One region of the Pseudoalteromonas sp. CH_XMU1449-3 genome, then DNA from elsewhere that is predicted to be linked to it. Evidence: predicted binding sites of a transcription regulator. Region 1 holds the regulator's gene; each other region holds the start of a gene.
The links. The regulator sigma-54, encoded in region 1, starts transcription at its own class of promoters, with help from an activator protein. The targets are predictions, from matches to a motif close to GTTGGCACGNNNNTNGNNT.
Positions count from the first base shown of each region.

Region 2: the regulator sigma-54 is predicted to act here: its motif matches at 1,017-1,035, upstream of glnA (glutamate--ammonia ligase).
Region 3: the regulator sigma-54 is predicted to act here: its motif matches at 1,194-1,212, upstream of WA256_RS16030 (BON domain-containing protein).

Region 1 is NZ_JAYMDY010000025.1:14,952-17,229, forward strand. It holds gene lptB (LPS export ABC transporter ATP-binding protein) at 1-202, shown strand, start outside; gene WA256_RS19330 (RNA polymerase factor sigma-54) at 310-1,806, shown strand; gene hpf (ribosome hibernation promoting factor) at 1,834-2,121, shown strand; gene ptsN (PTS IIA-like nitrogen regulatory protein PtsN) at 2,125-2,278, shown strand, end outside.
Region 2 is NZ_JAYMDY010000012.1:121,706-123,983, reverse strand. It holds gene glnA (glutamate--ammonia ligase) at 1-960, opposite strand, end outside; gene typA (translational GTPase TypA) at 1,469-2,278, shown strand, end outside.
Region 3 is NZ_JAYMDY010000013.1:127,842-130,119, reverse strand. It holds gene WA256_RS16035 (LiaF domain-containing protein) at 259-918, opposite strand; gene WA256_RS16030 (BON domain-containing protein) at 1,248-1,814, shown strand; gene WA256_RS16025 (YqaE/Pmp3 family membrane protein) at 1,872-2,030, shown strand.

The DNA of each region.
Region 1 (2,278 bases):
TATAAAGAAAATTATTGAGCACCTAAAAAATCGTGGTATCGGTGTACTAATTACTGACCATAATGTTCGAGAAACCCTTGATGTTTGTGAAAAAGCCTACATTGTTTCTCATGGGGAGCTAATTGCATCAGGCACACCTGAGCACGTATTAGCAGACCAAACTGTACGCGATGTATATCTAGGCGAGCAATTCAGGCTGTAACCATTACGCCAGCGACTAGAGCATCTGCTAGACTTATAACAATGACAATAAATCGATAACTGTGTTTATACAGGTATCGATAACTTAAAAAGGATTGTTAGGGATACATGAGGCAATCATTACAGCTGCGCATGGGCCAGCAACTTACAATGACTCCACAACTGCAACAAGCTATTCGTTTGTTGCAGCTCAGTACATTGGATCTCCAGCAAGAAATTCAAGAAGCGCTTGATAGTAATCCCCTACTTGAAGTGGAAGAAGCGGATTACAACGAAGAAAGCACCGGCAAGAATGAGCAAAAAGCGGAGTCTGACGATGTGCAAGTCAGCGCGTCTGCCGAAGAAGCACCTAGCGAGTACGAGCAAGAAAGTAGTGATGCTCTCAATAAAGACACCGTCAGCGATGACTTAGCAATGGATGTTACCTGGGATGAGTACATGAGTGCCGCCCCTTCAACATCGTCAGGGCCAATGCCTGAAGATGAATCTATCTATCAGGGAGCATCAACCGAAACCCTTCACGAATACCTGATGTGGCAATTGCAACTCACGCCATTTAGCCCTACTGATGAAGCGATTGCTGTGGCAATTGTAGAAGCTATCGATGACTCAGGTATTTTAACGGTAAGCTGTGAAGATATCGTCGAAAGCTTTAATCAAAATAACGATGAAGAAGAAATCGAACTTGATGAAGTCGAAGCGGTCTTAAAAAGAATTCAGTTATTTGATCCTGTTGGTATTGGCGCGCGCAGTTTACAAGAATGTCTGTGCATTCAGTTACGCCAATTCGATGCTGATACGCCATATTTAGCTGAAACTAAAATGGTTTTATCTGAGCATATCGAATTATTAGCGAGTCGCGACTATCGAACTTTGATGAAAAAGACTAAGCTTAAAGAAAATGAGCTTAAAGAAGTGATGACGCTTATTCACAGCTTAAATCCTAAGCCTGCGGATAGCATAGTACGCGAAGAATCTGAGTACGTTATACCTGATGTATCAGTAAAAAAAGTAAAAGGCCGCTGGGTAGTCGAGTTAAACCCAGATTGTATGCCAAAGATTAGAGTGAACAGCCAATATGCAGCTATGTCTCGCTCTGTTAAATCAAGTAGCGACAGCCAATTTATTCGCTCTCACTTACAAGAAGCAAAGTGGTTTATTAAGAGCTTAGAAAGCCGTAACGATACGCTATTAAAAGTGACCAACTGTATCGTTCAACAACAACAAGCTTTCTTTGAGCATGGCCCTGAGGCAATGAAGCCGATGGTGCTAAATGATGTTGCTGAAATGGTCGAAATGCATGAATCGACGATTTCACGGGTAACAACGCAAAAATATATGCATACCCCACGGGGTATTTTTGAGTTGAAATATTTCTTCTCAAGCCATGTCAGCACCGAAAATGGTGGTGAGTGTTCTTCTACAGCAATACGCGCTTTAATCAAGAAGTTAGTCGCTGCAGAAAACTCAGCTAAACCATTGAGTGATAGCAAAATTGCAGATATATTGGCTGAGCAAGGAATTAAAGTAGCTAGACGTACAATTGCAAAATATCGTGAGTCTCTAGCAATACCTCCGTCTAATCAGCGTAAAAGTCTGATTTAGACGTTTTACATAGAAGGAAAAATGCTTATGCAACTAAATTTAACTGGTCGTCATGTAGAAATCACAGATTCATTAAGAGACTATGTAAACACCAAGTTTGCAAAACTAGAAAGGCATTTTGACCATATTAATAATGTTCATGTCATTCTAGATGTAGAAAAATTAAGCCAAAAAGCAGAAGCAACTTTACATGTAAACGGAGGCGAATTGTTCGCTTCTACAGAACATCAAGATATGTACGCAGCCATTGACTCACTGATCGATAAACTTGATCGCCAAGTCATTAAACACAAAGAGAAATTAGCTCGACATTAAATTATGAAACTAAGTTCACTTACTAACCAGGACTGCAGCAAAGCTGCGGTCCTTTTTAATAGCAAAAAAAGAATTCTTGAATATATCAGCGAACTGGCCCACCAGCAGCTTCCTCATTTATCGCAACAAGATATCCTAGATGCTTTACTCAACCGAG
Region 2 (2,278 bases), on a different contig from region 1:
CTTGTATGAGTTAGTTGACGCGTTAGCGAATGCGTTGATTGCTTTAGCGTGCTTGATGATACCACCGATGTAGTAAAGTGCTTCTTCAGATAGACCTGCATATTTGTCACCAGCGAAGATGTTTACGCCATCTTTACCTAGAGATTGGTGACAGTGCATACCAGAACCGTTATCACCTACGATAGGCTTAGGCATGAATGTCGCTGTTTTTCCGTAAAGGTGAGCCATGTTATGGATAACATATTTCATCTCTTGGATTTCGTCAGCTTTTAATACCATTGTATTGAAGCGAGTTGCGATCTCATTTTGACCTGCAGTTGCTACTTCGTGGTGGTGAGCTTCTACTACTTGACCTAGTTCTTCAAGAACTAAACAAGTCGCTGAACGCCAGTCATGTGATGAATCAACAGGTGAACACGGGAAGTAACCGCCTTTAACACCTGGACGGTGACCCATGTTGCCACCTTCGTAATCTTTATCTGAGTTCCAAGCAGCTTCTACAGAATCGATTTTGTACATAGAACCAGACATGTCTGATTTGTATTTAACGTCATCAAAAAGGAAGAACTCTGGCTCTGGACCGAATAATACAGTGTCAGCAATACCAGTAGAGCGCATGTACTCTTCAGCGCGTTTTGCAACAGAACGTGGATCACGCTCATAACCTTGAAGTGTTGAAGGCTCAACTACGTCACAACGTACGATTAGTGTAGCTTCTTCAGAAAATGGGTCCATTTTCGCAGACTCAGGAACAGGCATAAGTACCATGTCTGATTCGTTGATACCTTTCCAGCCAGCAATTGAAGAACCGTCAAACATTTTGCCGTCTTCGAAGAAATCTTCATCAATTTGATGATGAGGAATAGAAACATGCTGTTCTTTACCTTTGGTATCAGTAAAGCGTAAATCAATGAACTTAACGTCATTTTCTTTGATAAAATCTAAAACCGATTGTGACATGTGTCCTCCAATTGTTGGGTTTTATTTTTTGCTGCATTATTGCTTTTCGCTTATATAAGCTGGTTTCGTGCCATTTTTTTAACACCTTGTTTAGACTTACAAAAAACAAACAAGGCTTTGTTTTGTTAACTTCTATTGCACTAAGTTGGTGCGTAAAAAGATCATTCTGGTGCGTAAAAAGTGCGACCTTGTTTTGCACAATTATTGAGCGTGCCAATTTTTCTGTTATGAACACGATTTAGTGCCAAAATATGGTTCAAAAACGAAAATTTCGCCAGTTTTGAGCTAAGATTCACTTTAATTTTCATAAATTTGTCATTTATAAAACAGATACTTATAAAAAGCCTGAAGAAAGTTTATAAATTTATATTGGATAAACTTTCATCCATGCCATTATTAAGGGATAATATGCGCCCTTTTAAATCCTATGCTGGGACATCTGGTGAAAACGCAGGTGAGTGCGTAGATCTTGCAGGATCAATGAGATTCAATTTCTCTGAGAAAAAATATGAGCATCGAAAAGTTAAGAAATATAGCGATTATCGCCCACGTTGACCACGGTAAAACAACTTTGGTTGATAAACTGCTTGAGCAATCAGGCACATTAGAAACGCGCGGCGGTAACGAAGAGCGCGTAATGGACTCAAACGACATTGAGAAAGAGCGTGGTATTACCATTTTAGCTAAGAACACAGCTATCTCTTGGAACGACTACCATATCAATATCGTAGACACCCCAGGACACGCCGACTTCGGTGGTGAAGTAGAACGCGTACTTTCGATGGCTGACTCAGTATTACTACTTGTTGATGCTCAAGAAGGTCCAATGCCGCAAACGCGTTTCGTAACGCAAAAAGCATTCGCACAAGGTTTAACGCCGATTGTTGTAATCAACAAAATCGACAAGCCTGGTGCACGTCCTGACTGGGTTATGGACCAAGTTTTCGATTTATTCGATAACCTAGGTGCAACTGACGAACAGTTAGACTTTAAAGTAATCTATGCATCAGCTATCAACGGCTGGGCAACAATGGATTTAGACGAGCCATCAGATAACATGGAACCAATGTTCCAGATGATCGTTGACGAAGTATCTCCACCGGATGCAGATCCTGAAGGTGCTTTCCAAATGCAAATTTCTCAGCTTGACTACAACTCATACATCGGTGTTATTGGTGTAGGTCGTATCAAGCGTGGTACTGTTCGTCCTAACCAACAGGTTACTGTTGTAAGCGCAGACGGTACTAAGCGTAACGGTAAAGTTGGCCAAGTAATGAGCTACTTAGGTCTTGAGCGTCATGAAGCAGAATCTGCAGGC
Region 3 (2,278 bases), on a different contig from region 1:
CGTCAGTTTTGAGCCGATCGGTGTTGTTTGTAGGTCAGACATAGGTTGATTGAATAGCGTTGTATGTTCGACGCGCCAAGCAAGCGTGACGCCTACGGTTGATGTAGGCGTGAAATTTATTTCGCGCGGTGGTTGTAGCAGCGGGTTTACCCCGCGTCATTTATTACCTATTGCGCGATATAAAATCGCGCCTACAATATCTCGCAACTCGCAACTCGCAACTCGCAACTCGCAACTCGCAACTCGCAACTCGCAACTTTACTGCACCTTATTCATTTCTTTCCAACTTGCTTTTAGGCTGTTGGCAAAGCTGATGAACTTTTCCTTCATGGTACGTTTAACTGAAATCTCGACTGAGCCTAGCCATACATTACCTTCAATAGTGATGGTTGGGCCTTGGCCTTTATTTAAGGCGACTGATTTATTCTCTACACTGCCAATTACACTAAACAATTTAGATACCACATTTACATGTTCTGGTACGTAGATTTCGTCGTTACCTAAAATACAGTTCACGTAAATGGTGACATGCTGATGTTGGAAAATTGCTTCGCTAAAGTCTAGTTCGATTGAACCTAGGCAGTTTGTTAGGTGAATTTCTTTTGGTACAACCCATTGGCCGCTGCGCTCATTTGAACCCAAAATACTCCTAAGCTGCAGGCTTTCGTTGTCGCTGCTGTGGCTGTAGTGAGGTTTAAATTGCGCATGCTTATGCGATTTGTAGTCAATATCTGCTTTTAGCTCTAAATCTGCAACTAGTTCAACCAGTACTTCGTTGCTGGTGGCTGCCATTGCTTGGTCTAGGCGGCGTTCGAATGCTTCAGCTGAAATAACAGCATGACTGTAGTTATAAATGAGTTGATCAATAACTTCTTCTCTTACTTGATCGATTGGGCGATCTTCAAGTTTAACGGCCATGGTAGTTCCCTGTTGTGATTTTAAAGGTGATTTTTTAGTTATTAATTACGAAGCAAGGCTTAGGCCAAAGTTCATTGCTATATAAATCAGTGGCTTGTGTTTTTCGCTAATAAGCAACTTCGTTAAATTAACCACAGATTAATAAAATCAGCAACTAAGTGGCCATTTTTGCAACATCGTGAACTTCTTACCGAGCAGCTTGTAAATCTTTACCTAAATGAATATAAACAGCTGCTGAATGGGTGTTTAACTTACTGAAAATAAACAAATAAATAGTTGGCATCATAGTCGCATTAATAAAACTGTCTTTAATCAAAAGGAGAAAGATTATGAACACTTTTAACAAATCTATGATTGCCGCTTTAGTAATTGGTGCAACTAGCATGTCAGCTCAGGCAAGCAGCTGGGAAAATGAAAGTAAAGATGCTTGGATTGATGGTAAGGCAGAAACTGTGCTTCTTATGAACACAAACCTTAACAACTTTGACATCAACACTGATGTAACGAATGGCAAGGTTGTACTTACAGGTAAAGTTGATAGCGAATTAGATAAAGAGCTTGCTGAAGAGCTAGTTCTTAGCCTAGACGGTGTTAGCTCTGTTGATAACAAACTAACTGTTGTTAAAAACATGAAAGCTAAGCATATGAAATCAGACAAAGCTGATTCAGCAGAAAGCGACTTAACCGACGCAAAAATCAGTACTGTAATCACGACACGTTATTTATTTAACTCAGAAGTTGGTGGTACAGACATCGATGTTGATACTGACATGGGTGTGGTAACACTAAAAGGTACTGTTGAGTCTGATGCAGAAAAGCAATTAGCGGTAAGCATTGCTGAAAATGCTGAAGATGTTCGCAAAGTAATCGATGAATTAACGATTGTTGCTGAATAATAGCAAGCCCTACATAGCCCAGCTTTGGCTGGGCTTATCTTTTTCAAGGAGTGAGTCATGGATTTAATACGTATTATTTTATCGGTTTTAATTCCACCTCTCGGCGTATTTTTACAGGTAGGTTTAGGTGCGCAGTTCTGGATTAATATTCTTTTAACCTTATTAGGGTACATTCCAGGTTTGATTCATGCTGTGTATATCATCGCTAAGCGATAATCACCGCATTAATCTACAAGGATGGGTAATGGAGCACAGCAAGGAGTTGCTGTAGGAGTAACGGACGATAAACCGCAAGGAGTTTACAGTATGGATAATGTAACTACGCACAAAGGACAACAAGGAAGTAACAAGGCGTTATGGAGTAGCGCACAATGGCAACGCTTTATGGATAAAGTGAATGGAGATGACAGCAAGGAATAAGCTTAGGCAGGAGCCAAACAGGATGAAGCTAGCGTAAGGAGGAG